Regions from separate parts of the Hymenobacter sp. J193 genome, predicted to be linked through region 2. Evidence: riboswitches for the same ligand, from Rfam matches in the RefSeq annotation. Region 2 holds a riboswitch; each other region holds the start of a gene.

The links. A riboswitch is a leader RNA that binds a small molecule or an ion and turns the genes downstream of it on or off. The one in region 2 is predicted to bind S-adenosylmethionine.
Region 1: it holds a riboswitch for S-adenosylmethionine, as region 2 does, so the genes downstream of both, LRS06_RS18155 (phosphoadenylyl-sulfate reductase) here and metH (methionine synthase) in region 2, are expected to answer to the same signal.
Region 3: it holds a riboswitch for S-adenosylmethionine, as region 2 does, so the genes downstream of both, LRS06_RS12295 (O-acetylhomoserine aminocarboxypropyltransferase/cysteine synthase family protein) here and metH (methionine synthase) in region 2, are expected to answer to the same signal.
Region 4: it holds a riboswitch for S-adenosylmethionine, as region 2 does, so the genes downstream of both, LRS06_RS18095 (amino acid permease) here and metH (methionine synthase) in region 2, are expected to answer to the same signal.

What each region holds. Positions count from the first base shown of each region.
Region 1 is NZ_JAJONE010000001.1:4,147,707-4,154,991, forward strand. Features, by position in the region: gene LRS06_RS18135 (assimilatory sulfite reductase (NADPH) flavoprotein subunit) at 1-973, opposite strand, end outside; gene cobA (uroporphyrinogen-III C-methyltransferase) at 1,045-1,827, opposite strand; gene LRS06_RS18145 (sulfate adenylyltransferase subunit 1) at 1,981-3,267, opposite strand; gene cysD (sulfate adenylyltransferase subunit CysD) at 3,356-4,267, opposite strand; gene LRS06_RS18155 (phosphoadenylyl-sulfate reductase) at 4,291-5,064, opposite strand; SAM riboswitch class I at 5,377-5,468, opposite strand; gene LRS06_RS18160 (lipopolysaccharide biosynthesis protein) at 5,870-7,285, opposite strand, start outside.
Region 2 is NZ_JAJONE010000001.1:1,493,645-1,500,929, forward strand. Features, by position in the region: gene LRS06_RS06455 (pitrilysin family protein) at 1-578, shown strand, start outside; gene LRS06_RS06460 (PA14 domain-containing protein) at 650-1,753, opposite strand; gene LRS06_RS06465 (hypothetical protein) at 1,908-2,033, shown strand; SAM riboswitch class I at 2,132-2,245, shown strand; gene metH (methionine synthase) at 2,318-6,028, shown strand; gene metF (methylenetetrahydrofolate reductase [NAD(P)H]) at 6,258-7,214, shown strand.
Region 3 is NZ_JAJONE010000001.1:2,810,971-2,818,255, forward strand. Features, by position in the region: gene LRS06_RS12280 (LD-carboxypeptidase) at 1-438, opposite strand, end outside; gene LRS06_RS12285 (hypothetical protein) at 498-1,367, opposite strand; gene metX (homoserine O-acetyltransferase) at 1,452-2,486, opposite strand; gene LRS06_RS12295 (O-acetylhomoserine aminocarboxypropyltransferase/cysteine synthase family protein) at 2,714-4,096, opposite strand; SAM riboswitch class I at 4,476-4,589, opposite strand; gene LRS06_RS12300 (LysM peptidoglycan-binding domain-containing protein) at 4,952-5,242, opposite strand; gene LRS06_RS12305 (hypothetical protein) at 5,473-5,889, shown strand; gene LRS06_RS12310 (erythromycin esterase family protein) at 6,082-7,285, shown strand, end outside.
Region 4 is NZ_JAJONE010000001.1:4,134,579-4,141,863, reverse strand. Features, by position in the region: gene cysI (assimilatory sulfite reductase (NADPH) hemoprotein subunit) at 1-653, shown strand, start outside; gene LRS06_RS25460 (TSUP family transporter) at 782-2,326, shown strand; gene LRS06_RS18105 (hypothetical protein) at 2,400-2,915, opposite strand; gene LRS06_RS18100 (CPBP family intramembrane glutamic endopeptidase) at 2,949-3,836, opposite strand; gene LRS06_RS18095 (amino acid permease) at 3,960-5,417, opposite strand; SAM riboswitch class I at 5,709-5,801, opposite strand; gene LRS06_RS18090 (DUF4890 domain-containing protein) at 6,114-6,575, shown strand; gene LRS06_RS18085 (EcsC family protein) at 6,728-7,285, opposite strand, start outside.

The DNA of each region.
Region 1 (7,285 bases), 2.7 Mb from region 2:
GCAGATCAAATTCCGTGTCATTGAGCTTTACCGGGGCCGTGGCGTTCAGGCGGGCGGCCTGAATTACCTCCTGCACCAGCGCCTCGCTATTCACGGGCTGCACCATCAACGCGTCGCCGGCTTCGTAGGCTATGCCGGAGTCCGCCAGCGAAAATTCCAGGTGGTAAGTTTCCTTGGTGGAGCCGCGCCCGTTCAGCTGGATTTTCTCCAGCAGCTCAGCGGCGAAGGGGTTGTGGCTGGTATATTCCACTTTTTCTTCTACCTCGGCCTCACCCGCGGCCACCAGCTGGTTTACCTGAATCGAAGGCTGCGCGGAGGCAATCGTAGTGGTAGCTGGGGCCGGCTGGGCTACCAGCGCCAGCACCTGCTCGGCCCAGCGGCGGGCCTCGGCTTCAAATTCCACGTCGCAGTCCACGCGCTCCAGCAGGCGCTTGCCACCCAGCTCGGCCAGGCGCTGGTCGAACTCGAAACCGGTCTGGCAGAACTGCAGGTAGCTTTTGTCGCCAAGGGCCAGCACGGCGTAGCGCAGGTTGGGCAGCTTGGGGGCCCGGTTGCTGAGCAGAAACTGGTGCAGCTCCTCGGCGGCAATAGGTGGGTCGCCCTCGCCCTGGGTGCTTACCACGACCAATAGCTGCTGCTCGTTTTTCAGCTCCTTGGTCGGGTAGTCGTTCATGTCGCGCACCGTCACGGCCAGGCCGCGCTGGCGGGCCGCTTCGGCCACCAGGCCCGCTGCCTTCTTGCTGTTGCCGGTCTGGGAGCCGAAGAGAATGGTTAGCCGGGCCGAATCCGGAGCCGGCGCTGCGGCCACCGAGGTAGCAGACTGAGCGGCCGGGGGTGCCGCTGCGCCCGCCGACCGACCGTAGAAATACCCGCTCAGCCACAGCAGCTGCTGCTCGGTGAGGCCGCCCGCGAACTGCTGCAGGCTGGCGTCATCCAGACCCAGGGGCAGCGTGAAAGTTGAGGTAATGGACATGGCAAAAACAGGATGACGGCGTAGAGGGAAGTCAGAAGAAAACCGGCCGGAAATCCGCCCGAAAAAGCAAATCAGGCCACCTCGGCGTAAGAGGCGTCGGCAAAAACGGTCGGCAAAGCCTGCGTCAGCACTGCGGGCGTGGCCAGGCGCGTCACCTCTCCGATGATGATGATGGCCGGAGCCCCGATACCGGCTTCCAGCGCCCGGGCCGGCAGCTCGGCCACGGTACCCGTGACCAGCCGGGCGGTGGGCAGGGTGCCGTTCTGGATGATGGCCGCTGGCGTCTCGGCCTGGCCCTGCGCGCAGAACAGTCGCACAATGCTCGGCAGCTCGCCCAGGCCCATCAGTATCACGGTGGTAGCGCGGGAGCGGGCGGCTTCGGCCACGCTGGAAGCCAGCTCGCCGGTGGCCGTAGTGGCCGTAATCACCCGGAACCCCTCGCTGGCGCCCCGGTGCGTGACGGGAATGCCCACGCTGCCGGCCGCCGCCACGGCGCTGCTGATACCGGGCACGTAGTCGGTGCGCAGGCCGTGGGCTTCGGCGTAGAGCATTTCCTCCCGGCCGCGCCCAAACACGAACGGGTCGCCGCCTTTCAGACGCACCACGTGGCCGGAGCGGTGCGCGTGCTCCACAATCAGGGCGTTGATTTCGTCCTGGGAAAAGCTGCGCATGCCGCGCCGCTTGCCCACCGATACCAGCACGGCCTCGGGCCGGGCGTGTTGCAGCAGCTCGCGGTTGGCCAGAGCGTCGTAGAGAATGACATCGGCCTCACCCAGCACCCGCGCCCCTTTGAGCGTGAGCAGCTCCGGGTCGCCGGGGCCGGCACCAAGGACGGTCAGACGGGGCGTTTTCATACGGTGAAATGGTGAGGTGGTGAAATGGTGAGTTTCCAGGCCGTCATGCTGAGCGCAGCCGAAGCATCTCTACCTCTGACTACTTCTAGCGTGAGGACAAAGCTGTAGAGGTGCTTCGGCTGCGCTCAGCATGACATTCTATTGGCTTGAACACTAAATCGAAAAGGCAACCGGGGGCTGAACCGGGGCGGTGAAGTACTCGGAGTTGGCAGCTTCTACCAGGCCGGCGGCGAGGGTGTCGCCACTTACTTCATCCACCAGAATGAAAGACCCGGTGGCGCGGTTTTCCTGGTAGAGGTCCACAGCCAGGGGCTGGGCGGTTTTCAGGCGCACCCGCACGATGTCGTTGAGCTGGGCCTGCTCGGCCGATACCCGGGCAAACGTGTGCACGTTCACCTTGTAGAGAATGGCCGACACGGACGCTTTCGAGAGGGTGGTGTGGTGTTGCACGAGCAGCTTGCGGCCGGGCCACAATGGCTGCTCGCTCATCCAGCACAGCGTAGCTTCCAGCTCCCGCGTCACCGTAGCTTCGGCCGCGACGGGCACCAGGGCGTCGCCGCGGCTCACGTCCAGGTCGTCGCGCAGGCGGATGACCACGGCCTGGGGCGCGGCGGCAGATTCCACTTCCTGCTGGTTTACTTCAATGGCTTCGATTTCGGATTCCAGGCCGGAGGGTAGCACCCGCACCCGCTCGCCGCGGCGGTACTGGCCACTCAAAATCTGGCCGGCGTAGCCGCGGTAGTCGGGCAGCTCAGGCGTCTGGGGACGAATCACGTACTGCACCTGAAAACGTGGGGCAGAAGTCGTTTCTACGGCACTGGGCACGCTTTCCAGGTGCTCCAGCAGGCTGGGGCCAGTGTACCAGGGCAGGTGCTTGGAGCGCGTCACCACGTTGTCGCCATTGAGGGCGCTGAGCGGAATGGCCGTAGCCGCCGGCAGGTTGAAGTGGTTGGTAAGGGCTGCATAGTCAATGGCAATCTGGTCGAACACGGCCTGGTCGTAGTCTACCAAGTCCATCTTGTTCACGGCCAGCACGAAGTGGCGGATACCCAGCAGCGCGGCAATGAGGGTGTGGCGGCGCGTCTGCTCAATCACGCCCTGGCGCGCATCCACCAACACAATGGCCAGGTCAGCGTTGGAGGCGCCCGTGACCATGTTACGGGTATACTGCACGTGGCCCGGCGCATCGGTAATGATGAATTTGCGGCGGGGCGTAGTGAAGTATTTATAGGCTACGTCGATGGTAATGCCCTGTTCCCGCTCGGCGCGCAGGCCGTCGGTGAGGAGGGCGAGGTCTACCACGCCGCCCGAGGCCTGCCGCTTTTCCAGGGCCGCCAGCACATCCAGCGACACGGATTCGGAGTCGTATAGCAGCCGCCCGATCAGGGTGCTTTTGCCGTCGTCTACGCTGCCGCAAGTGATAAATCGAAGAAGGTCCATAAAGGTGAACTTGTGAGTTTGTGAAATTGTGAATGGTCGTTCAGGTGAGGTGCAGAATTCACAACTTCACCTTTCACAACTTCACCACTTAGAAATACCCGTTGCGCTTGCGGTCTTCCATGCCGGCTTCGGAGATGTTGTCGTCGAGACGGGTAGCACCCCGCTCGCTTACTTTGGCCAGCAGCAGATCCTGGATGATGTCTTCCACCGTGGCGGCGTCGCTTTCCACGGCGGCCGTGCAGGTAGAGTCGCCCACGGTGCGGAAACGCACCTGCCGCGTCACGATTTCGTCGTCCTTGTCGAGGCGGATGTGCTCGGTGAGGCCCAGCAGCTGGCCCGAGGGCAGCACCACGCAGGTACGCTCGTGGCCGAAGTAGATGTCGGGCAGGGTGATGTTCTCGCGCTGGATGTAGCGCCACACGTCCAGCTCCGTCCAGTTGGAAATGGGGAATACGCGCACGTTTTCGCCCTTCTGGATGCGGCCGTTATAGATGTTCCACAGCTCGGGGCGCTGGCGCTTGGGGTCCCACTGGCCAAACTCGTCGCGCACCGAGAAGATGCGTTCCTTGGCGCGGGCCTTTTCCTCGTCGCGCCGGGCCCCGCCGATGCAAGCATCAAACTCAAACTCCTCAATGGTTTCCAGCAGCGTGTAGGTTTGCAGCGGGTTGCGGCTGGGGTACTTGCCCATCGGCTCACGCAGGCGCTGGCGCCGGATGGTGTCCTCCACACTGCGCACAATCAGCTTTTCGCCCAGCTGCTCGGCCAGCGTATCGCGGTAGGCCAGCACCTCGGGGAAGTTATGCCCGGTATCCACGTGCACCAGCGGAAACGGGAAGCGGCCGGGGCGGAAGGCTTTTTCGGCCAGGCGCGTAAGCACAATGGAGTCTTTGCCACCCGAAAACAGCAGGGCAGGACGCTCAAACTGGCCGGCTACTTCCCGCAGGATGTGGATGGCTTCGGCTTCCAGCCGGTCGAGGTAATCGAAGGAAGGGGTACTCATAAGAAACTGGTCTTGCTTGATACTTAGTTGGCGGGCACCGGCTCCACCACCGGGTCGGGACCATTGTGGTGGGCGGTGGCGTGCAGACCGCATTCTTTGGCCGAAAGGTCTTCCCACCACCAGCGACCGGCGCGGAAGTCTTCGCCCGGCTTGATGGCGCGGGTGCAGGGCGCGCACCCAATACTCACAAAGCCCTGCTTATGTAGTGTATTCACCGGAATTCCGTGCTCCTGGGTGAAGGCCACCGCCTCTTCCCAGGTCCAGTCGAACAGCGGGTGAACTTTGATGAGGTTGTGCGGCGCGTCCCACTCCACCGGCTCCATCGTCTGGCGGTTCTGCGACTGTTCGGCCCGGATGCCCGTTACCCAGGCCTGTTGCCCGGCCAGGGCGCGGTTCAGGGGTTCTACTTTGCGGATGTGGCAGCACTCCTTGCGGTTTTCCACGCTCTCATAGAAGGAGTTGGGGCCTTTTTCGAGGAGCAGCGCCTGCAGGCTTTCCTGCCGGGGCGCATACACCTCAATCGGCTTCTGGTAGCGCAGCAAAGTCTTGTTCCAGGTGGCGTAGGTTTCCTGGAAGTTGCGGCCCGTATCGAGCGTGAATACCCGAATGGGCAAGTCGAACTCAAAAATCAAGTGACTGATAATCTGGTCTTCCAGGCCAAAGGAGGTCGAGAAAACCGCCGAGTTGGGGTACAGAGAAGCCACGAGGCGCAACCGCTCCAGGGCGGTGGCTGGCGTGAGCTGATGGCGCAGGTCGTCCAGGGGTGGACCAACCGGCGCGGCCAGGGCTGCGGGCATACGACAAGCAGGGAGAAGGAGAACCGGCCGGAGAAAGGCAGCAGTTCGGCGGAGAATCATCCTGCGCGGAAGCTGGCCTGACGTGGGCTGGTCGGGGCGCTGCGGCAGAACAAAAAGCGGCCTGTGCTAAGCCAGGCGGCCGCTAAGCATAGCGGAGCTGCCGGGGGCTGAAATCAGCGCACAAACCAGGAAAAGTAGGGGTGTGAACTAGCAACAACACGCCATGCCCATCGTAGCACAACACCCATGCTGTACAGCAATGGAAGTGGCGGAGGCAGGGACGAGGTTGGACAAGTGGTTCACGGTTTGTTGTTTTTATATGGTCAGGACTTGGCACCGTTTCGGAAATTCCGCTGGTTGCCGGCGTTTCATAGAGCCTGTCTCTCCACGCCTCTGTATAAAAACAATCCTTTGGGGGGTAAAGAATTGGTAGGGCAAAGGAAGGGTCGAAATTTTATACTTCCAAATTTTCTTTTTCATGGGTAACCGCCAGCCAGTGAAATTAGCCGCTGATTTAGTGGAAATATCTAACTCGGGTGGTTGCTGTATGCCTACTAGTGAAATAGTGATTTTGGTTACTGGTTGACAGCTGGGCAATGCAGTGAGAATACAATTTCTATGACTGTCCCTTTGCCTGGTACAGCGGCCAAATAGGGCATTGATGCCAGCCTGAAAAACCTTTCTTTACTCGTTTTTAAGTTATGACATAATGATTTCCAACAGGCGTCATCAACTTGACTTGGCTGCCCGGTGCCCGGCTTAACGGCCCCTTACTGTGGGCCTAGGCCAACCGGTGAGAGTACAATCAGGTCAGCGGGTTTCGGTGCCGAAATTTTTGCATCAAAGCCTTGGCCTCTGGGGCAGACTTGGTGAGTAGAACCAGCGTGGCATACACTACCGTCAGTACCGCCGAGCGTACGAGCATGGCTACCAGTGGCGAATTGAAGGAGGGAACCAGCCAGGCGGCTCCGCCGGCTACTACCGCACTCAGCAGAATAAGCGGGATGCGGCCGGTGAAGGGCTGCATGCGGTAGCTGTGCCATACAAACCAGGTGCGGGCCAGGTTGATGCTCACAATGGCCAGCAGAAATGCCACCGCTGCCCCCGTCAGCCCCAGGCGCGGAATCAGCAGGGCATTGAGGGTAATGGTTACCAACGCCAACGACACGTTGAACAGCAGATCGTAGCGGTAGCGCGGGGAGGTGACGAGGATGAGCCCGTTGAGGCCCGTGATACCGTCGAAGAGGCGGGCCAAGAGCAGTACCAGCACGGCCGTAGTGCCAGCTTCAAGCGCGGGGTTGCGCATCAGGCCGTAGATGAAATCCAGGTTCAGCGCGATGCCCAGAGCCAAGTAGCAGCCCAGCACGGCATTCAGGCGGGTGGTGTCGCGATAGAAGGCGGCCATACGCGGCAGGGCGTTTTCCTTCCAGTAGTCGGCCAGTAGCGGGAAGGCAATTTTGTTGAGCGAGCGGGCCGGCAGCGTGAGGGCCGTGCTGATGAAAAATGCAATGCTGTACACGCCCGCTGCGGCCAGGTTCAACTGGGAGCCCACCATGAGCGTGTCGATGTTCATGATGATGGTGCCCGAAATATTGGCCAGCAGCGCAAACGCCCCGAAGCTCAGAATACCCCGCAACGGCTGCACGCGCAGGGCCGCCGCCTGCGGGCGCACGTGCAGCTCGCCGATGTAAGCCAGGTAACCCGTAAGCAGCAGGGCAATACCGCTCATGCAGCCGATGTACGCCAGCACGTAGCCGTGAAACGACAGGTAGCCCAGCCCGTAGAGCACAGCCGCCCCGGCCTGTAGCACCCGTAGCAGAATTTCCTGCACAAACGACGAAAAAGCCGTGTGGTACAGCCCTTTCAGGTAAGCGTCCTGCAGGGAGTACAGCATCACGAACAGCGCCAGCCCCGCCGCCCAGCCGTAGTAGGAGCCAATGAGGGCGCGGTCCTGCTCATAGAAGCTGAGCACCAGCGGCCTCCCGCTCAGGTACAGCACCGTCACCAGCGCAAAGCCCAGTAAAGGCACGCCTAGCAGCAGCGGCAGAAACCCCTGGTGCCCGGTTTCCCGGTTGCGGAAATACGGGAAAAACCGGATGCCCACACTAGCAAACCCCAGTGCCGACAGCTGCGCATAAATGGTGGCAATGGCCAGCAGCGTGCTGGTCAGGCCCAGCTGGTTGGCGGCCAGAAAGCGCGGCACAATGAAGGCCGTATTCAG
Region 2 (7,285 bases):
CCGACAGTTCTGGCCTGCCCCTGGCGGCCGACTACGTTACGGTGCCGGAGAGTATCCAGTCCTCCATCCGGATTGGCCGGCTGTGGCCCTCCCCTGCCCACTCCGACACGCATCGGCTGCAGGTGCTGGTAAAGGTATTAGGTGGCTATTTTGGCTCCCGTCTGATGAAGAACATCCGCGAAGACAAGGGCTTCACCTACGGCATCTACGCCAGCGTTACGCCCCGGGAGCATGCCACCAGCTTCGTCATTGGCACCGACGTCAACGCCGCCAGTACCGCGGCCGCCATTCAGGAAATTCGCCATGAGCTACAGCTGCTGCAGGACGAGGCTATTCCCGCTGAAGAGCTGCAAACCGTCAAAAACTACATGGCCGGCAAGTTTGCCAATGAGCTGAGCACCGTGTTTGAGCAGTGCGACAAGTATAAGAGCATCGTATTCCTGGGCCTGCCCGCCAGCTACTACACCGACTTCGTGCAACAAATCCAGCGCGTAACGGCCCCTGAGCTGCAGCAGCTGGCTCAGCAGTATCTCCAGGCCGATACGATGCTGGAAGTCGTGGCCGGCCCCAAGAAGTAGCTCAAGGAGGCAAGAAGCAACCGCAGGCGCACAGCGTCCAGGGCTTTGCGGACGCAGTAGCTGGAAGCTGATTAGCGCGCCACCAGCTCCACCCGCCGGTTGCGGGGGCGCTGCCGTGGGTCACCGTTATCGGCTACGGGCCGGGTACCGCCGTAGCCGACGGCCGTGAGGCGCAGCGAGTCTACGCCGTGCTGGACGAGGTAGCGGCGCACAATCTGGGCCCGCTGCTCGGAAAGCTGCTGGTTGAGGTTTGCGTCGCCCACGTTATCGGTGTGGCCGGCTATTTCGAAGCGGGCCGCTGCTTCCGTCCGGAGCAGCCGCACCAGTCGGTTCAGCTCGGGCTGTGAGGTGGGCAGCAACCGGGCGCGGCCCTGTTCGAAATACAGGTTTTTCAGCTCCACCACAGCGCCCTTCGCCAGATTGGCAAGGCTGGGCAATGAGTCGGGCGTTGCGGCCGGAGCCACTGTTGGTGCCGAAACAACCGCCTGAGCTGGCCGGGCGGCGGGCACGGCAGCTACGGCGGGGCGGGTGGCCGGCCGGGCAGCGGGCGTGGGCCGGCGGCGGGGCGTCGTTGGGGCCGCCACGGGCGCGGGCGTTGGCTTAGGAGCGGCAGCTACCACGGGCACCGGCCGGGGCTGCGCTACCGGAATAGGGCGGGCTGAGCCGGGCAGAGCCGTAAACAGCACCTTGCTGCTCACTGTTTCGAAGCCGCCCAGCTCCTCCGTACGCCGCCATTGCAGCAGCGCCCGACTCTCTATTCCGTTCTGAAAGTACTCGATGCGCACCGGATAGTACCGGCCGGCCTGAAGCCTAATGCGCACGGTGGCATTGAGGTGGTCCTGGTCGCGCCAGGCATCAATTAGCCGCTTCCCGCCCAGCCAGAACCGGAAACCGTCGTCCATCACCGTTGAAAACTCATACTCTCCCGTGACCGGTGCCAGCAGCCAGCCCTGCCACCGCACCGAAAACTCCTCCGTGGGCATATCCGGCCTGGGCGGGATGTGTTCCCAGTCGAAATCAATCTGACGGTCGGTACGGGTAAAGACTTTTTCCTCGAAGTTCATCCCTCGGTAATACGTGCCTTTCAGCCCCGTGCCCACGGGTAGCGCGGATGTTTGCGCCAGTAGCGGCGCGGCGCTCAACAACAATATCAGCCAGGTGAATAAGTGCTTCATCGGAAGAAAGAATAAGATAGTGACGTTGGCAGCCCCAGGCAAAGAAACGCTCCTACGGTTGTAGTTCGTATAGACCGCCCGACAAACCAATACCGTTGCCTGGTCGTAAAGTAGAGTGTGCGGTAATTTTCATTCAACTCCGCGCACCGCAGCTATGGCTACCAAGAAAACTCCTTCTACTTCGGCTAAAAAAACGGATCCGTGCTGGAAAGGCTACGAGCAGGCTGGCACCAAGCAGAAAGACGGCAAAACTGTCCCAAACTGCATCAAAAAAGACTAGCTCTTGTCAGACGCAGCTTCTCTGCTTTAAACAACCCCGGCCTTCTCACTGGCCGGGGTTGTTGTTTTTAGTTCGTTCCGCCGTATCTTCGCCTCTGTTACTTATCCAGAAAGACCGAGGGATTGGGCCCGACGACGTCTTAGCAACCTGAAATAAAACAAGGTGCTAACTCCCGTTTCAGGGCATTTAGGTGCGCTGGAAGAAGATAAGTACAGGACTCGCGCCCCCACGCGGCTCTTTCTGGATAGGCACTTTTTGCTGCCGATTTTCTGAGAAGAGCCGATATGCCGACCGTCACCGCCTCCCCGCTCCACGATATTCTTGCCAAGCGCGTCCTGATTCTGGACGGCGCCATGGGTACCATGATTCAGCGCCATACGCTGACCGAGGACGACTTCCGCGGCACCCGCTTTGCCGACCACCCGAAGCCCCTGCGCGGCAACAACGACCTGCTCAGCCTAACCCGCCCCGACATCATCAAAGGCATCCATGCCGATTACTTCGCAGCCGGGGCCGATATGGTGGAAACCAACACGTTCAGTGGCACCACCATTGCGCAGGCCGATTATGGGCTGGAGCATATCGTGTATGAGCTCAACTACGAGTCGGCGCGCATTGCCAGGGAAGTAGCCGACGAGTTTACGGCCCGGAACCCCGACAAGCCCCGCTTCGTGGCCGGCGCTATTGGGCCCACCAACCGTACCGCCTCGCTCTCCCCCGACGTGAACCGCCCCGGCTTCCGGGCCGTGACCTTTGATGAGCTGGCCACCGCCTACCACGAGCAGGTGCGCGGCCTCATCGACGGCGGCTCCGACGCCCTGCTCATCGAAACCATCTTCGATACGCTCAATGCCAAAGCGGCCCTGTATGCCGTGCAGAAGTTCTTCGATGAAGGCGGCCGCGTGGTGCCCGTCATGATTTCGGGCACGATTACCGACGCCTCCGGCCGCACCCTTTCGGGGCAGACGGTGGAGGCCTTCTGGAACTCGATTCGCCACCTGCCGCTGCTAAGCGTGGGCCTGAACTGTGCCCTCGGGGCCGATCAGCTGCAGGTGTATATCAAGGAGCTGAGCCGCATTGCGGATGTGCACATTTCCGCTTACCCCAACGCCGGCTTGCCGAATGCCTTTGGTGGCTACGATGAGTCGGCGCAGGAATTTGCGGGGGTAGTAGAAAATTACCTTAAGGAAGGCCTCGTGACGGTGGTAGGCGGCTGTTGTGGCACCACGCCCCAGCACATTGGCGAGCTGGCCCGCCTGGCCGGGAAGTACGAGCCGCGTAAGCTGCCGGAGCTACCGAAAGCTACCCGCCTGAGTGGCTTGGAGCCCTTCGGTATCTACCCTGAAAGCCTGTTCGTGAACGTGGGTGAGCGGTGCAACGTAACCGGCTCCCGCGCTTTTGCCCGCCTTATCCGGACCGGCAACTACGAAGCTGCCCTGCAAGTAGCCCGCGACCAGGTGGAAGGGGGTGCCCAGGTCATTGATGTGAACATGGACGAAGGCATGCTCGACTCGGAGCAGGCCATGACCACGTTCCTGAACCTCATTGCCTCGGAGCCCGATATTTCGCGGGTACCGATTATGATTGATTCCTCGAAGTGGAGCGTGCTGGAAGCCGGCCTGAAATGCGTGCAGGGCAAGAGCATCGTCAACTCCATTTCCCTTAAGGAAGGCGAAGAAACCTTCAAGGAGCGCGCCCGCACCGTGCGCCAGTACGGCGCCGCCGTGGTGGTCATGGCCTTCGATGAGAACGGCCAGGCCGACAACTATGAGAAGCGCATCGAAATCTGCCAGCGCAGCTACGACATCCTGGTGAACGAAGTGGGTTTCCCGGCCGAAGACATCATCTTCGACCCCAACATCCTGACGGTGGGCACCGGCATGGAGGAGCACCGCAACTACGCGCTGGACTTCATCGAGGCCGTCCGCTGGATCAAACAAAACCTGCCCGGTGCCCTCACCAGCGGCGGCGTCAGCAACATCAGCTTCTCATACCGCGGCAATGATGTAGTGCGCGAGGCCATGCACTCCTCCTTCCTCTACCACGCTATCCAGGCGGGCCTCGACATGGGCATCGTGAACCCCAGCCAACTGGCCGTGTACGACGAAGTGCCCAAGGACCTGCTGGAACTGGTGGAAGACGTGCTGCTGAACCGCCGCCCCGACGCCACCGAGCGCCTCGTAGACTTTGCCGACACGGTGAAACAGAAGGACAAGGTGGAGGTAGTAGCCGATGCCTGGCGCAGCTTGCCAGTAAAAGAGCGCCTGCAACACGCCCTCGTGAAAGGTATCACGGAGTTCATCGACCAGGATACCGAGGAAGTGCGCCAGCAGGTGGGCAGGCCGCTCGAAGTGATTGAAGGTCCGCTGATGGCCGGCATGAACGTAGTGGGCGACCTGTTTGGCGCGGGCAAAATGTTCCTGCCCCAGGTGGTGAAGTCGGCGCGGGTGATGAAGAAGGCCGTAGCCTACCTGGAGCCCTATCTGCTGGCCGACAAGCAAAGCGGCGACCGGCAGACCGCCGGCAAAATTCTGCTGGCCACGGTGAAAGGTGACGTGCACGACATAGGCAAGAACATCGTGGGCGTGGTACTGGCCTGCAACAACTTCGACATCGTGGACCTGGGCGTGATGGTGCCGCTGGAGCGCATTCTCGACGAAGCCCAGAAGCAGCAGGTGGACGTCATCGGGCTGAGCGGCCTAATCACACCCTCGCTGGATGAAATGGTGTACGTGGCGCAGGAAATGGAAAAGCGTGGCCTCAACACCCCGCTGCTCATTGGGGGCGCTACTACCTCCCGCCTGCACGCTGCCGTGAAAATTGCGCCCAACTACTCCGGCCCAGTAGTGCACGTGAATGACGCCTCCCGCTCGGTGGGGGTGGCAGCGGCCCTACTCGGCTCGGCTGATGTGGAATACGCCCGCACCGTGCGTGAGGAGTACCGCCAGCTCCGCGAGGACTATGCCGGCCGCCAGCGCGAGAAAAGCTACCTGACCATTGAAGCCGCCCGCGAGAATGGCTTCAAGGCCGACTGGGAAACTACCCCTATTGTGAAGCCGACTTTCCTGGGCACCAAGGCGCTGGAAGACTACGATTTGGCCGAGCTGGTGGAGTACATCGACTGGACGCCGTTCTTCCAGACCTGGGAGCTGAAAGGCCGCTACCCCCGCATCCTCACCGATGAGAACGTGGGCGAGGCTGCCACCCAGCTCTTCACAGACGCGCAGAAGCTGCTCAAGCAAATTATCGACGAGAAGCTGCTCACCGCCCGGGCCGTTATCGGTTTCTGGCCCGCCAACACCGTAGGCCACGACACGATTCAGATTTTCCAGAATGACCGCCGCGAAGAAATTCAGGCGGAGTTTTTCACCCTGCGTCAGCAGAGCGAAAAAGCGTCCGGTGTGCCCAACCTGGCCTTCTCTGACTTTGTGGCCCCGCTAGAAACCGGCCGCGAGGACTACATCGGCGGGTTTGCCGTGACGGCGGGTATCGGTATTGAGAAGCTGCTGGATAAGTACGAAAAGGAGCACGACGACTACTCCAGCATCATGGTGAAAGCCCTGGCCGACCGCCTCGCCGAAGCCTTTGCCGAGCGCCTGCACCAGCGCGTACGCGAGGAATTTTGGGGCTACGACCCGGCCGAAAACCTCTCGAACGAGGACCTCATTCAGGAGAAATATAAAGGCGTGCGCCCGGCGCCTGGGTACCCCGGCTGCCCTGACCATACCGAGAAAATCACCCTGTTTGAGCTGCTCGACGCGGAAAACAAAACCGGCATCCGCCTCACCGAAAACCTGGCTATGTACCCCGCCTCTTCGGTCAGCGGCCTCTACTACGCTCACCCGGAGTCCCGCTACTTCGGCCTTGGCCGCATCGGCAAGGATCAGGTAGCGGACATTGCTGAACGCAAGAACATGCTGCTGGCAGAGCTGGAGCGCTGGCTGGCCCCCAACCTGAACTACGACCCGGTTAGTGTGCCCGTGACGGCGTTGTAAGAACAAAAACTCCCCTCCTCAGACGAGGAGGGGATGCATTGGCTTTAGCCAATGCCGGGGTGGTTGATGACGCCCGCACTGTTGGGTTTCCTTCTTCTCAGTCAAACTATATCCTTCTTTTTACCAGCTTAAACAACGTCAGCAATGACGTCAACCACCCCAGTTTCAGCGTTGCTGAAACATCCCCTCCTCGTCTGAGGAGGGGAGTTTTCGTTCTGCTTCCTTTTACATGAAAGTAACCGAACACCTGACCCGCGCCAACGGTAAAACGCTGTTTTCCTTCGAGGTGCTGCCTCCAAAAAAAGGCGAGAACATCCAGAACCTGTTCTCCAATATTGAGCCCCTGATGGAGTTCAAACCGCCGTTTATCGACGTGACTTACCACCGCGAGGAATACGTGTACCGCCAGCACCCGAATGGCCTGCTGGAAAAGAAAACGGTGCGCAAGCGGCCTGGCACGGTTGGCATCTGCGCGGCCATCAAAAACCGCTTCGATGTAGATACCGTGCCTCACCTGATCTGCGGGGGCTTCTCGAAGGAAGAAACCGAAAATGCCCTTATCGACCTGCACTTTCTGGGCATCGACAATGTGCTGGCTTTGCGTGGGGACCCTATCAAGTCGGAAGGCAGCTTTATACCTAACCCCGACGGCCACGCGTACGCCTGTGACCTGATCGGGCAGGTTTCGGACCTGAACAAAGGAGCATACCTGGATGAAAAGCAGGATGACGTGTGGGCCACCGACTTCTGCATCGGCACGGCCGGCTACCCGGAAAAGCACTTTGAGTCGCCGAACTACGGGGCCGACCTGCGCTACCTCAAGCACAAGGTAGACCGCGGGGCCGACTACATTGTAACGCAGATGTTTTTCGACAACGAGCAGTTTTTCAACTTCGAAAAGCGCTGCCGCGAGGCGGGCATCACCGTTCCCATCATCCCCGGCCTCAAGCCCCTGACCACCAAAAGCCAGCTTACGATGCTGCCGCGGGCTTTCTTCCTGAACATTCCGGAGGCGCTGGCCGATGCCGTGCACCTGGCCCCCGACAACGCGGCCGCCCGCGAAATTGGCATTGAGTGGTGCATCAACCAAAGCCGGGAGCTGATGGCCCACGGCGTGCCGGTACTGCACTACTACAGCATGGGCAAGTCGGAAAGCACCCGCCGGGTAGCAGCGGCCCTGTTTTAATCGGTGAAATGGTGCGTTTTACGCTCTACCAGCACAAATGGCGCAGTAGGAACGTAAAACGCACTATTTCA
Region 3 (7,285 bases), 1.3 Mb from region 2:
GTCCACCGACTCAGTGCTGCCTTCTTGATGAAAGAAGATGGGCATTACCCCGTGAATGCTCTGGTAGCCCAGCCGCAGCAGGTGGCAGTGGAGAGTGGTTACATCGGAGAAGCCTGCCACCCACTTGGGGTCTTGCCCAAAGCGCGAAAAGTCAATCTGGTCGATAATGCGGGGAGTGCCGTACCCCCCGCGTGCTACCAGTATGGCCCGGATGGCGGGGTTGTCGAGCTGCTCCTGCAGGTCGCGGCGGCGTACTTCATCGTCGCCCCCAAACTGGTGGTGCGCCACGTTGGTGGATTCGCCCAGTACCACGCGCAGCCCCCAGCTTTCCAGGGTAGCCACGGCAGCAGCCAACTCCTCGTGCGAGGCCTTACGGGCAGTACAAACAATGGCAACCTGGTCGCCGGAACGAAGCGGAGCGGGGCTGATGGTAGGCATAGCGCAAAGCTACGCGGAATGAGGAAGCGGGATAATAAAGAGCTAACTCTTCGCTCCCATTAGCCTGCCGGGTTAGGGCTCAGTACTTCCACGATGAGCAGCCATCTGGCGTCGGTGCGGCGCCAGACGTGCAGGTAGAAGCCGCGCTTCGGTGTGGTTTCCTGGTACCCGAGGGTGTAGCCCAGGTCGCCGGCCGCTGATATACCAGAGCGCAGAAGCGAGAATTGAACCGGGCGGGGTGAGGTTTCTATTAGTGCCCGGGCCCCATTGCCGATATAAGGCAGCTGCCCTTCGCGCAATAACCGCAGATCTTCCGTAGCGCCCAGCACTGGCTTGTAGGCCTGGCGCAAACTCAGGCGGCTACGCTGGGCAAAAGCGGATTCGGCAGCCAGGAGCGTCTGGTGAAAGCGGGCCGTATCGACGGAGGCAGGCAGCTTAGTAGGGTATTTCGTGGGCCAGACGGCCTTAGTTGGCTTGACGTAGGCCGCGTGCGACACGCCGCCATCATATATGGCTTCCCAGGCGCCAGCCGAATTCTTCTGCCAGAGGGTGAAAAAATCACCGAAATCAACCGGTTTATCATCGGTTGAAACGGGGTGGAACTCCCAGGGGCCAGTAGTAAAACCCAGGTCGCCGGAGGCCGCAATACCGGCGTGTACGGGCCGCCACAGCAGGCGTCCGGGCTTCTCGGGTTGGTTGGCATACAAGGCCGCTCCCGTCTGAAATCGTCCTTCACTGAACATCCACGCCCGGCTGAGAAACCTCCCAAACGCATCCTGTACGCTGTGCTGACTGCCATAAGCGGCAAACGTTACTTCGGCAGCTACCATCTGCTGAAAGTCGGTTTTTACGGTCTTGTCGGGTTTGGGCGTGGCGGATGGCCAGCTGGTTAGCAGACCCAATAGCGGAATAAGCAGAGGCAGGAACATGGGCGGGCAGCGGGCTGGGAAGTAGAGCAGCTAAAGATACACGTCCGCCCCGCCAAATTCTCCTATGGTACGTGCCTATCTGTACTACACGAATGCCCGAGCAAAGAAGCGCTCCAGGAAGTGCGTGATTTGGGCGGTTTCAATCAGAAAGCCGTCGTGTCCGAAGCCGGACTCCATTTCGGCGTACATAGCGCCGGGAATGTGCCGGGCCAAAAGCCGCTGCTCGGCGGGCGGAAACAGCACATCCGAGCTGATGCTGACAACCAGCGTGCGGGCCTGAATGCCGGCCAGCACCGGGGCCAGCTCGCCGCCGCGCCCTCGCCCCAGGTGGTGCGTGTCCATCGTGCGCGACAAAGCCACGTACGTGTACGCGTTAAAGCGAGCCACCAGCTTGTCGCCCTGGTATTGCTGGTAGGCGCTGGCCCGGAAATCGGTTAACTGGTCGTCGGTGGGCTCAGCCTGGGTTTGCTGGTAGGCGCCGTAGCTGCGGTAGCTGAGCAGGGCCGTAGCCCGGGCTGCCCGCATACCAGCCGCGCCGCCATCGGGCGTGGCCGCGTAGTAGGTATCGTCGGCAAAGATGGCCAGACGCTGCGCTTCATTGAAGGCAATACCCCAGGGCGAGTGCCGGGCGTTGGTGGCCAGCACTACCAGGTTTTCGAACAGCGTGGGCTGCTGTACGGCCCATTCCAGCGCCTGCTGCCCGCCCATCGAGCCCCCGATCAGCGTATGGATCCGCTCGATGCCCAGGTGCCGGCGTAGCTGCTCGTGGGCCGCCACCAGGTCGCGGATGGTGAGGAGCGGAAACGCCTGAAACCACGGGGTTTCCGTGTCAGGGTGGGGGCTGAGCGGGCCGGTAGAGCCGTAGCAGGAACCCAGGATATTGGCACACACAATAAAATGCTCCTCGGGATTGAAGTAGCAGCCCGTGCCAAACAGGCCGGGCCACCAGGCCAGCACATCGGAGTTGGCCGTGAGGGCGTGGCACACCCACACCACGTTGTCGCGGGCCGCATTGAGGGTGCCGTAGGTGTGGTAGGCTAGCTGCGCGTGCGGTAGTACGGCCCCGTTTTCCAGCGGAAGGGCAGCAGGTAAGCGGTATAAGTGCGGTTCAGCGGTCATAGATGCGTCAAAAACAAAAAGCCCCGGGAAGGGGCTGAATCAGCAGGCACCAAAGCGGTAAAAGGCCATCCACCAAACTCGGTGCCGTACAGTTGATCCAGCCCCAGACCAGGGCAAGATGAGCCGGGCGGCACGGGGCCTTCCGGTCATCTGCCTGCGGCGTACACTGGAAGTTGACGCCCGGCCGCTCTCTCAGGACGGCCGGGCTCTCAACCCCTCTCCGGTTATCAGACTTCCAGTGGAGCGGCGTGTTCGATTTCGGGCTCAGGCAGCAGGTCGCCGTCCTGGGTTTCGATGGGGGCGGCGTTCTGCACCGCGTCGAAGGCCTGCTGCAGATCGGCGCGGATGTCCTCAAAATGCTCGATGCCCACCGAAATACGCAGCAGTGTGGGCGTAACGCCGGCGGCCTGCTGCTCCTCTTCGGAAAGCTGCTGGTGCGTGGTGGCCGAGGGCTGGATGATGAGCGTTTTAGCGTCGCCCACGTTGGCCAGGTGGCTTACCAGCTTCAGGTTGTCGATAAACTGCGTGGCCGTATCCTTGGAGCCTTTGATGGCGAACGTGAGCACGCCGCCAAAGCCCCGCGTGAGGTATTTCTGGGCCAGCGCGTGGTAAGGGCTGCTCTTAAGGCCGGGGTAGTTCACGGCCTCCACCTGCGGGTGCTGCTCCAGCCACTCCGCCAGCTTCAGCGCGTTTTCTACGGTGCGCTCCACGCGCAAACTCAGGGTTTCCAGGCCGATCAGCAGCTGCCAGGAGTTGAACGGGCTCTGCGAAGGACCGAAGTCGCGCAGGCCTTCCACCCGGGCCCGAATGATGAAGGCAATGTTGCCAAACGGCCCATTTTTGCCGAATACGTCGTTGAACACCAGCCCATGGTAGCCCTCCGAGGGCTCGGTAAACTGCGGGTACTTGCCGTTGCCGAAATCATACTTGCCGCCGTCCACAATCACCCCGCCAATGGAGGTGCCGTGGCCGCCAATCCACTTCGTAGCCGACTCCACCACGATGTGGGCGCCGTGCTCCAGGGGCCGGAACAGGTAGCCACCCGCCCCGAAGGTGTTGTCCACGATAAGCGGCAGGTCGTGCTTCTCAGCAATGGCAGCAATAGCCTCGAAATCAGGCACGTTGAAGCCGGGGTTACCGATGGTTTCGAGGTAGAGGGCCTTGGTGTTTTCGTCAATCAGGGCCTCAAAGCTTTCGGCCTTGTCGCCGTCGGCGAAGCGCACCTCTATACCCAGGCGCTTGAAGGCCACTTTGAATTGGTTGTAGGTGCCGCCGTACAGAAACGAGGTCGAAACGAAGTTGTCGCCAGCCTGCAGAATGTTGTTGAGGGCAATGAACTGAGCCGCCTGCCCCGAGGAAACAGCCAGCGCTGCCACCCCGCCTTCCAGCGCCGCCACACGCTGCTCGAACACGTCGGTGGTAGGGTTCATCAGGCGGGTGTAGATGTTGCCGAACTCCTTGAGGGCAAACAGGTTGGCGCCGTGCTCCGCGTTCTTGAACACGTAGCTGGTAGTCTGGTACAGCGGTACGGCGCGGGCACCGGTAGTGGGGTCGGGCTGCTGGCCGGCGTGGAGTTGGAGGGTTTCGAAGCGCAGGTTCTGAGTAGACATAATGGGGCTGATGGAAAGGAAGTTGGAAGAGAAACCGAAGGCGAATGGAAAGGAAAACCGGCTACGAAGAAGCGTAGCCGAGCCCGTATCGGGCCCGAAAAGCCGCCGAAAATGAGCGGGTCAGGTTAGCCGATACCGCCCGGTGCGTTGAAAAGCGGCAACACCGGACAAAGCTGGGCAGGCGGGGAAAGGGAGGCTGGAGCCGAAATGGCTAGCAACAGCAACAACACGCGCCGCAACAGGGGCGCATTCGCATTCGCTCCGCAACCGGGCTAAGAGCAGCCACGCGGAAACCCCACGGCTGAACGGCGAGCAAAGATGCGGCCGGAGCGGTAGGGTTAGTAGAGGCGAAAGCGAAGGAGTTTTCCATGGTACTCGAAGGTTATATGCCCCGCCGCCGGAAGGCTGGTCGGGCAGGAATTGGCACCTTTCGCGCGGTCGAAGGTTGCCAGCGGGTCACGGAGCCTGTTCTCTCGCCGCTTCTGTATAAATCCTATGAAAACTACCCCGCCGCGAGCGGGGGAGTACCGGGTTGGTGTTGCAAAGGTATAGCCATGATTTTGATATATGCAATAGCTATTGAAAATATTTTACAGAGTTTGTCTGCCCATGTTAGTAGGTCATATTAGTAGGTATAAATGTTGATTAACCTACTGTTTATAAGCAAAATGAGACGAAAAACGCAGGCGGAATAACTATCGGTTTTTATGAAGTAAGCCGTTGGCCAGGAATATTTTTTCAGCTTCTTTCACCGCTAAAGTATCATAAGTCGGGAGTCAGAAAGCTGATTCGACAACAAAAAAGCCACCCTTGGACGAGTGGCTTTTTTAGGATATTATCGAGAAACAGGGCTGTCTAGAGCTTGGGCAGCGTCAGTACCTGGCCTACTTCAATATGGTCGGGGTTAGCGCCAATAGTGGCTTTGTTGGCGTCGTAGATCTGATGCCACTTGGCAGCGTCACCGTAGTGGTGCTTGGCAATCTTGGAAAGGGAGTCGCCACTTACTACAGTATAGGAGTCACCAGCAGTGGTGGCAGCCTGGTTGGTATTACCGAAGAAGTCGGTATTGGCAGCAGGAACAGGGTTGGCGGCGGGGGCAACAGGCTTTTTTTCGCCTTTGTCGGAAAGAAAATCAAAAAGTCCCATGGCAGTACGAATCGTTAAAAGGTGTAGGGAGAAGTAGCCGACTATCAGGCAGATGCCCGTAGGGTTGAGCTTTCATACGCCGCCCTGCCCAATAGGTTTTTGTTGGTAGCATAAGGGAACATCTTTTACCAGCCCGCCGTAAGAGGCGCATAGTTGGCGGCTCGACTATATAGCGCTGGCTGCCTTCTCTCCCTGAACTCTCTCCGTTCACCAACTCCCTATTCTTTCCGATGAAAAATCAAACCAACCCATTTCGCTACCTGGCCACTCTGCTGGTGCTGGTCGCATTGTTCGCCTCGTCCTGCGGCAGCAAAGAAGGCAAAGTTGAAGGCGTAAACATGCTCTACGGTACCGACAGCAAAGTCTGGAAAACCGATAAAGAGCTTAGTTCCACCGGCGATAAAGTGGCCCAGACCGACGCCCAGGAAGACGAACGTTACACGTTTTACGCCAATGGCCAGTTTAGCTTGGCAAGCCCTACCCGAAATATGGCTGGTAAATACACCTTCGACCAAACGGCTAACAAACTCACGTTCATGCCGGATGGCGCCAGCCAGTCTATGACCGTTGACGTAGTAACCATGACGGACGATAAACTGACGTTTAAGGGTACAGATGGATCCGAAATCCGTCTCGAAAAAGAATAACCTTCGCTGCCAGGTTCGAAAAAAGCAGTCTGAAAAACTCGAAGAAGCCCTTTTGCCCCGCGCAGAAGGGCTTTTTTGATGTTTGCTTCCAAAGGAATGCAGCCTTTTTCGCCGAAATCAGCTCGGGATACTAAGGTCGGTGACCTGCCATCAGTAGCTTGCAGTACGAGTGCTTCATTCATTACGCTTTATATGCTGAATACATTTACGTGCCGCTGGATGCTGGCCTTTTTGGGGTGGATTACGGCCAGCACGTTTTGCCTGGCGCAATCTGCCGCCCCAACCGCTACGTTGCCGGTTCATGCTATCCGCAGTATCAACTCTGCCGATACGGATTTCTCCGACCTGGAATTTCTGCGCCAGGAAATAGGCGGTGCCCGGGTGGTGATGCTGGGCGAGCCCACCCACGGTGAAGGCAACGTGTTCGAGGCCAAAATCCGGTTGTTGCGGTTTTTGCAGGAGCGTATGGGTTTCACTACTGTAGCTTTCGAAAGCGGCTTTTATGAGCTAGACAAAGCCCAGCGCGCCATGCAGGCGGGCACTCCGGCCGCCGAGGCCATCGACAACAGCGTGTTTGGCGTGTGGACCAGCACCCGCGAGTTCCGGGAGGTGCTTCTGCTGCTGGGGCCGGGCAAGCTGAAAGTAACCGGGTTCGACTACCAGCTGAGCGGAGCCTACCAGGAGGAACTGCTGGAAGAGCTGGAAACACTGCTCAAGCCCGAAAAAGGGGCCGACGGTATTGCCTACGACTACCTCGACGAGTGTTTCAGCATGATGGGGGAGCATTTCCTGTTTCCTCCTTCTCATCAGATTCAACTCTTCGATCTGCAGCTAGGCAAGGCGCGCAGGCTGCTGGAGAAAGTGGCTGCCGGCCCCGATGCCAAGCGGCGGAAACGGGCGGATTTCTGGCTTCAGAACCTACGCAGCCTGCAAGCCGCGGCCCACGACTACGCCACCAACGACCCGGGCGTAAAGGACTCGACCGAGTTCCGGGCCACCGACAGCAACCCCCGCGACGCGCAGATGGCCGCCAACCTGCTGTGGTATCTGCGCCAGCACCCGCAGGAAAAAGTGGTTTGCTGGGGCGCGCTGCCGCATTTGGCCAACAAAGTGGAAGTGCTGAATGATGACGAAATCAGAACCTACAAGCCGATGGGCCGGGCTGTGAAAGCGGCTTTGGGGGAAGACGCGGTTTATGTGCTGGGTACGCTGGCCGGCAGCGGCACCCACGGCTTTGCGGGCATGGGCGGCTATCAGACGGTGCCAGTGCCGGCCGATGGCACGCTGGAAGCCGAGCTGCTGGCGCAAGGTCAGGAGTATGCTTTTGTGAGTCTAAAGCACGATGCCCTCCGCAAAAACCTGACTACGTACGCTTTCGAATACAAGCCCCAAACCG
Region 4 (7,285 bases), 2.6 Mb from region 2:
ACCTCACCCTATTCGTGGAAGGTGGCCGCGTGCTGGACACCCAAGCCAGCCAGCTGAAAGCCGCCCTGCGCGAAATTGCCCGCTTCCACACCGGCGACTTCCGCCTGACCGGCAATCAGAACCTGATTCTGGCCAACGTGGCGCCCGAACACGAACTGGCGGTGCAGGCAATTCTGGCAGAGTACGGCGTGCTGGCGGAAGCCAATGAGGTACATACCGGCCTGCGGCGTGGTGCCTTAGCCTGCGTAGCCTTGAACACTTGCTCGTTGGCTTTTGCCGAGGCGGAGCGTTATCTTCCCCAGCTTTTGGCTAGATTAGAGAAAGTCATTCGCGCGCAGGGCTTGGCTCAGGACGATATTCTGCTGCGGATGACGGGCTGCCCCAACGGCTGCGCCCGCCCCTACCTGGGCGAAATCGGGTTGGTGGGCCGCGCCGTGGGGCGCTACAATCTGTACCTCGGCGCCGCTTTCAACGGGGAGCGGATGAACAAGCTGTACCGGGAAATGTTGGACGAAGACGGCATTGTGCGGGAGCTCACGCCCCTGCTCGCCGACTACGCCCAAAACCGCCAGCCCCAGGAGCAGTTTGGGGATTTTGTGGTCCGCCAGGGCTATGTGCAACCCACCCTGAGCGGTCTTACCTTTCACGAGTAACCGATAGTATTCATTGAGCGTCATGCTGAGCGGAGTCGAAGCATCTCTACCGCTTCGTTGCAGTGGTAATCCAACGAAGCGGTAGAGATGCTTCGGCTCCGCTCAGCATGACACCTTCAACCTTAGGGTTGCCTTTCTTCTCTGACCTCGACCTCAACCACATGCCTCTTTCTTCAAACAACGTTCTGCCCCAGCCAGAGCCGCCGCCCCAGCCGGATATCAACCGGCTGTTTCCGGTGTTTCTGAAGCTGGAGCAGCTGCACGTGCTGCTGGTAGGTGGTGGGGCCGTGGGCTTCGAAAAGCTGTCGGCTATGCTGGCCAACAGCCCCGGCGCGGCCATAACGGTGGTGGCTACCTGGTTTTCGCCGGAGCTGCGGCTGCTGGCCGAGCGGCACCCCGCCGTACAACTTCGCGAGCAGCCCTACCACCCCACCGACCTTGTGGGCCACGACCTGGTGATTGTGGCCACCAACGACAAGGAGCTTAACCTGAGTATCAAGGCCGACGCCACGCGCCAGCGCCTGCTCTGCAACGTGGCCGACACGCCCGCCGCCTGCGACTTTTACCTGGGCTCCATCGTGCAGAAAGGCGACCTGAAAATTGCCATCAGCACCAACGGCAAGTCGCCGACCATTGCCAAGCGCCTGCGCGAAATGCTCACCCACGCCCTGCCCGACGAGCTCCACGACGTGCTCCAGCGCATGGCCGTGATTCGGGAGAAAGTGGGCGGCGACTTTGCTCACAAGGTAAAGTCCCTGAACGCCGTGACGGCCGAACTGACGGGCGGGCCAGCCTATGAGTCGCCGGCGGCAACGCGGTGGCGCAAGATTGCCACGGCCTCGCTGCTGGCATTTGCGGCCATGCTGGTGTTCAACATTCTCTCCTACTACTTCACCTGGCAGCAGGTATGGGACGTGGCCAGCTCGTCGCAGACGTTCTACATCTTCGTAGCCATCGGCTTCGGGGCTCAGCTGATTGACGGGCTGCTGGGCATGGGCTACGGCGTGGTCACAGCCATCAGTTTGATGACGCTGAACATTTCGCCGGCGGCCGTCAGCTCCAGCATTCACACCGCCGAAATGTTTGCCAGCGGGGCCTCGGGCTACCACCACTACCGCTTCGGCAACGTGAACAAGAAGCTGTTCAAGGTGCTGCTGATTCCGGGCGTGCTGGGCGCTATTCTGGGCGCCTTTCTGCTCTCGAAATTCGGGGAAACCTACGGCAGCTACGTGCGCCCGTTTCTGGCGGTATACCTGTTGCTGCTAGGCATCCGCATTATCTCGAAGGCATTTTCCAAGCCAGGCCCGCGCAAAAAGCACAAGAAGCTGGGCTTCCTGGCCGCAGCCGGGGGTTTCCTGGATTCATTTGGCGGAGGCGGCTGGGGCCCGCTGGTAACCAGCACCCTCATTGCCGGGGGCCGCACGCCGCAGTACGTTATCGGCTCGGTGAGCGTCACGGAGTTCTTCGTCACGTTTGCCAGCGCCCTCACGTTTTTCGCTACCATTGGCATTTCGCACTGGCAGATTATCCTGGGGCTGATTGTGGGTGGGGTTGCTGCTGCGCCCTTCGCTGCCCGCCTGGCCGGCCGCATTCCCACACGCTGGATGTTCGTGGGCGTGGGTTTGATGGTGATAGTGTGGAGTATGTGGTCGTTGCGCAAGCTGTTTATGTAGCTCCGGTAGGTGCGGAATAGTAAAAAAGCCCCGTAGTATGAGCTACAGGGCTTTTCTTTTGACTACTGCTGGCTTAGGGCCGCTGGCCCAGCAACTCGCGCCGGCCGGGTCGCCAGGTGTTGTCGAACGTTTTCCATACCTGCACCTGTCCATCAGCGGCGGCCACAAACACAAACCGCCCGCGCAGCTCCCGGCCCAGCGGAATACCAGGGTTGTCGCGGTCTGTGCGCCAACGGGTTTCGGTGTTGAAGGCAAATTCCAGGATAAGCGTATCGGGGTGCGGCACCAGGATTTCGGTGAGGGAATAGCCTTGCCGCTGCATCTGCCACAGGGCCCGGCGGCCGGCTTCCGATTCTATTTCCAGGGTGCGCGTAGTCTGGGGCCAGTAGCCGTTGCGGCGGCGGTAGTCTTCGAGGCTGGTCCGCAGAGCCGGGGGCAGCTGCACAGACTTTTTGGTACGCACGGGCTCCGCCTGCGGATACGCTTCGCGGGTAGCCACGGTGCCCACGCCGGGCACCACATTGTGGTAGGTGCGGGTGCAGGCGCCCAGCAGGCTACAGATAGCCAGCAAAAACATAAACTGCCGCATGAAGTCGGAAAATATCGGGTGGGAAATTGCTTTTTACTGCGCCGCTATGACGGCTTCTGGTAGCGGGAGTTCCACCTGAGCAAAACCAGGAGCCGGGTACGCCGGCGGCTGGGTGGTCTGCTGCACCCGCCGCAACAGCCAGTACAGCACCAGCGCACTTACTGCCACTGCTCCGAGGTATGCTCCCCAGGAGCCAAATGCTTCCACGGCCGACTTTTTCTCTAGTTCCTGGCCACCAACTACCAGACCCAGAAAAGCCAGCAGATTGTTTAGGGCGTGCGTGGCCATGCAAAGCCACAAGGATTGGGTGCGGTAGTAGAGCCACCCCAGCAGCAGGCCAATCAGCCCGGCTCCTACCATCTGCGCCGGGTTAGCGTGGATCAGACCAAACAGCAGCGCCGATTGACCAATGGCCACCCATGGCCGCTGCGGGTAATTGCGCAACAGTCCCGCCAGCAGCACACCCCGGAACAGCAATTCTTCCAACACCGGCGCCGCCACACACAGTACCCCGAAAGCCAGCACGGGCGTTTTGGCCAGCTCTTTAAAAGAAGCGTCGGCCCAGTTGGGCAGATGCAGCAAATCCAGCAGGGAAAGCACCGTTACCATTGCCAGCACCACTATGGGTAGCGCCGCATATAGCCAGGCCTGCTCTTTACCAAGGGGGCGGACGGGTACCCAGCGGCTGCCAGCCCGCCGACGCAACACCCCCAGCAAGGCCAGGTTGCTGCTGATCGTGACGATAACCAGCGTGGCCGGGCGGGAAAAGTTCAGAGCTTTTTCGCACAGCAGGAACACCGGCACGCCTACCACCAGCATCACCAGCAGATACCACCCCAGAAAGGCCCAGCTTTCCTTGATTGTCGGATAAGCTGATGGCTTGTGGATTATCGATGACGTCTCGGGCACACTTGGTTCCATGCGTGAAATAGGCTGATAAGGGAAGACAGATCAGGAGTAAAGCTACTTATAGTCTTTCACTACAACCCGGCTAGTGCAACAGCTCAGGTCTGCTGCCGGAAACCCATCTTCCTCAGCGCATGTTTACGCTGCTCGTTGCGCGGTCCGCTCCTGGCCCAGCTTGCTGTGCTTGCGGCCGTAGCCGAAGTAGATAGCCAGCCCGATAGCCAGCCACACGGCCAGACGGAGCCACGTTTCCCAGGGCAAGGATACCATCATCACCAGGCAGGTAACGATGCCGAGAATGGGCACCAGCGGCACCAGTGGGGTGCGGAATCCGCGCGGCGCGTCGGGTTCTTTTTTGCGCATGATGAGCACGCCCGCGCACACCATCACGAAGGCCAGCAGCGTACCAATGCTCGTCATCTCGCCGACCACTGAAATCGGCACGAAGCCGGCAAACAAGGCAATGAACAGGCCCAACAGCAGGTTCGACTGCAGGGGCGTGCGGAACCGCTCGTGGATGCGGGCGAAAACCGGAGGCAGCAGGCCATCCTTGGCCATGGAGAAAAACACCCGGCTCTGACCCAGCAAATCCACCAGAATAACGGAAGTATAGCCGATGATGATGGCCAGAATAACGGCCGAAGAAAGCCAGGCGTAGGGCGTTTTTTCGATGGCAATGGCCACCGGCGCGGCGCTGTTCTTGAACTCGGTGTAGTTGGCCAGACCCGTCATCACGTGGCCGAAGAGCACGAACAGCACAGTGCAGATCAGCAGGGAGCCGATGATGCCAATAGGCATATTGCGCTGCGGGTTCTTGGTTTCCTGGGCCATGGTAGCCACAATATCGAAGCCGATGAACACGAAGAACACCACGCCCGCCCCGCGCAGAATGCCGCTCCAGCCAAACTCCCCGAACACCCCGGTATTCTGCGGGATGTAGGGTTGGTAGTTGGCCGGATCGATGTACTGCCAGCCTAAGGCAATGAACACCAGCACCACAGCTACCTTTAAGGTAACTACCAGTGCATTAAACCAGGCCGAGCCCGAGGTGCCGCGGATGATGATAAGCGTAATGGCCAGCACGATGAGCATGGCGGGCACGTTCACGAAGCCGTGCACGGTGCTGCCATCGGCCAGCGCGGCCGTTTCAAACGGCGACATCACCAGCTGCGGGGGTAGGTGGATGCCGTATTTGCTCAGAAACTTGAGCAGGTACTGCGACCAGCTAATAGCCACCGTAGCGGCGCCCACCGAGTACTCCAGCACTAGGTCCCAGCCGATAATCCAGGCGAACAGCTCGCCCATGGTGGCGTAGGCGTAGGTGTAGGCCGAGCCGGCTACCGGCACCATGGCGGCAAACTCAGCATAGCACAGGGCCGAAAAGGCGCAGCCCACGGCCGCCACCACGAAGGAAAGCGTGACGGCCGGGCCGGCGTTGTTGGCCGCGGCAATGCCGGTGAGCGAGAACAAACCGGCCCCGATGATGACGCCAATGCCGATGGCAATAAGGTTGAAGCCGTTCAGGGTGCGTTTCAGGGTGCCCGCACCGGTTTCGGCGGCCTCCAGCCGCAGCATTTCCAGGGACTTTTTAAGCATAAACAGGGGTGGCGAGAAGCCGCAGCTTCCCGGGTAAGTGAAGAAAACAGCGCAACCTGATTCCTGACGGCAGAAAGACAGGCTGGCCGGTCAGCGTAGACCGGCGACGTTTGCGCAGAATAAAAAACAGAGGAAGGGAGCCGAAAACGGCCAACTCAGGCCCGCAGGCAACTCAGCTCAGCAACAACACTGCTTGCTACAACACGCCTCAGCGGCCACATACGGGCACAAGGAGGCAGCAGGAACAACAGGGCGAGCAGTAAGGCGAGGCAGAAAGTCCACGGCAACTTGTTTTTATATGGTCAGGAGTTGGCACCGTTCCGCGGGGTGCGGGTGGTTGCCGGCGCGTCGTCGAGCCTGTCTCTCGGCACCTCTGTATAAAAACAATCCTTCAGGCTAGAAAGAATTGATGCCGCAAAGGTAGCCCCGTATTCCGGGGCCCGCAAACCCCGCTTTCTACCCGATACACCACCCCAAATAGGTTAACTCCCTAACGAACAGCACCCTAATTCAAACGACAGGATTCAGTTGTGAAAGTTTAAGTCGAAATTTTAAATTTTTTCAGAAGGCGTTTTGGCTTGATCTGGAAGAAACTGGCACCGGAGTTGCAAACCACCCCAATGAAGCCGGTTTTTCTGTTTCAGCCGGACGCGGACTTCACTTCACCAGTTGCACAAATTCACTTCTTCCTTCGTCATGAAAAAGCTTCTTGTAGTTCTGCTCGCCTTCTCGTTTTCCGCTGGCGCTGCTTCGGCCCAGACCACTACCGCTCCGGCCGGCAAGCCGAAAATGCACCACGGCCACAAAGGGCAGAAAGCCAACCTCACGCCCGAACAGCGCGCCGACAAAGCCGCCAAGAAAATGGCAGAAAAGCTGAGCCTCACAGCCGCCCAGACAACTCAGGTACGTCAGCTGCACCTAGCCCGTATCCAGGAAATGCAGGCCCACAAAGCCCAGGCCGGCACCACTGCTGCCCCCGCCGATAAAAAGCAGCATCATGCCGCTATGAAAGCCGGCAAGCAGCGCTACGAAGCCCAGCTCAAGCAAATCCTGAGCGCCGAGCAGTACGCTAAATACACCCAGCTGCAGGCCGAACGGATGCAGAAGCGCAAAGCCCACCGCCAGAGCATGGCGGCCCCCCAGCAAGGCAAAAGCTAAGCCGCTGATTCACGCATAGAAAAGGCCCCGACGGAAACGCCGGGGCCTTTTCTATTTTCTTTAGGCATGCCATTCCGAGCGAAGCGAGGAATCTGAGTCAACCGTTTGTAAACATTAACCCAGATTCCTCGCTTCGCTCGGAATGACATGCCTTAAGGTGCTTCGGAAGCAAACCAGCGCAGGCGGTAGCAGTTGATGGCGGTTTCGCCGAGCTGCTCGACCAGCTTGTAGTTGGCCACGGCGCCCACGGCCGCCCCAATGACGGGAATGAGCTGGGCCAGCTTGGCCAGGTCGATGTAGTCGCGGTACTCCTGCTGGAAGGTGAGCCAGTCAAACTCGTTGACGTCGGTGGGCAGGGTGTGGCGGTAGGTTTCCCAGGTGGCTACGCGCTGATAGATTTCGTTGCGGGTGTGCTGGGAGCTGAAGGCCAGCTGAAAGATGTGCAGCAGAAACAGCCGCTCGGAATAGTCGCGCACATCGTGGCCGTAGAGGGCCGCTACGTCGAAGAGAAGCTTGAGCTTGAGGCCGAGCAGCAGGGGAAAATCGGCGAGGCCGAGAAGGAAGCCGCCGGCACCGGTGGCGGCTCCTTCGGCCGCGGCCGTGTTGCGGTAGTAGCGGATGCGGGTGCGCACCAAGGCTTCACGCTCGGCCAGGGCCGTATCGGCGAGGGGCTTGCGGGTGGTGTGCATGGAGCCGAACAAGACGCCCTG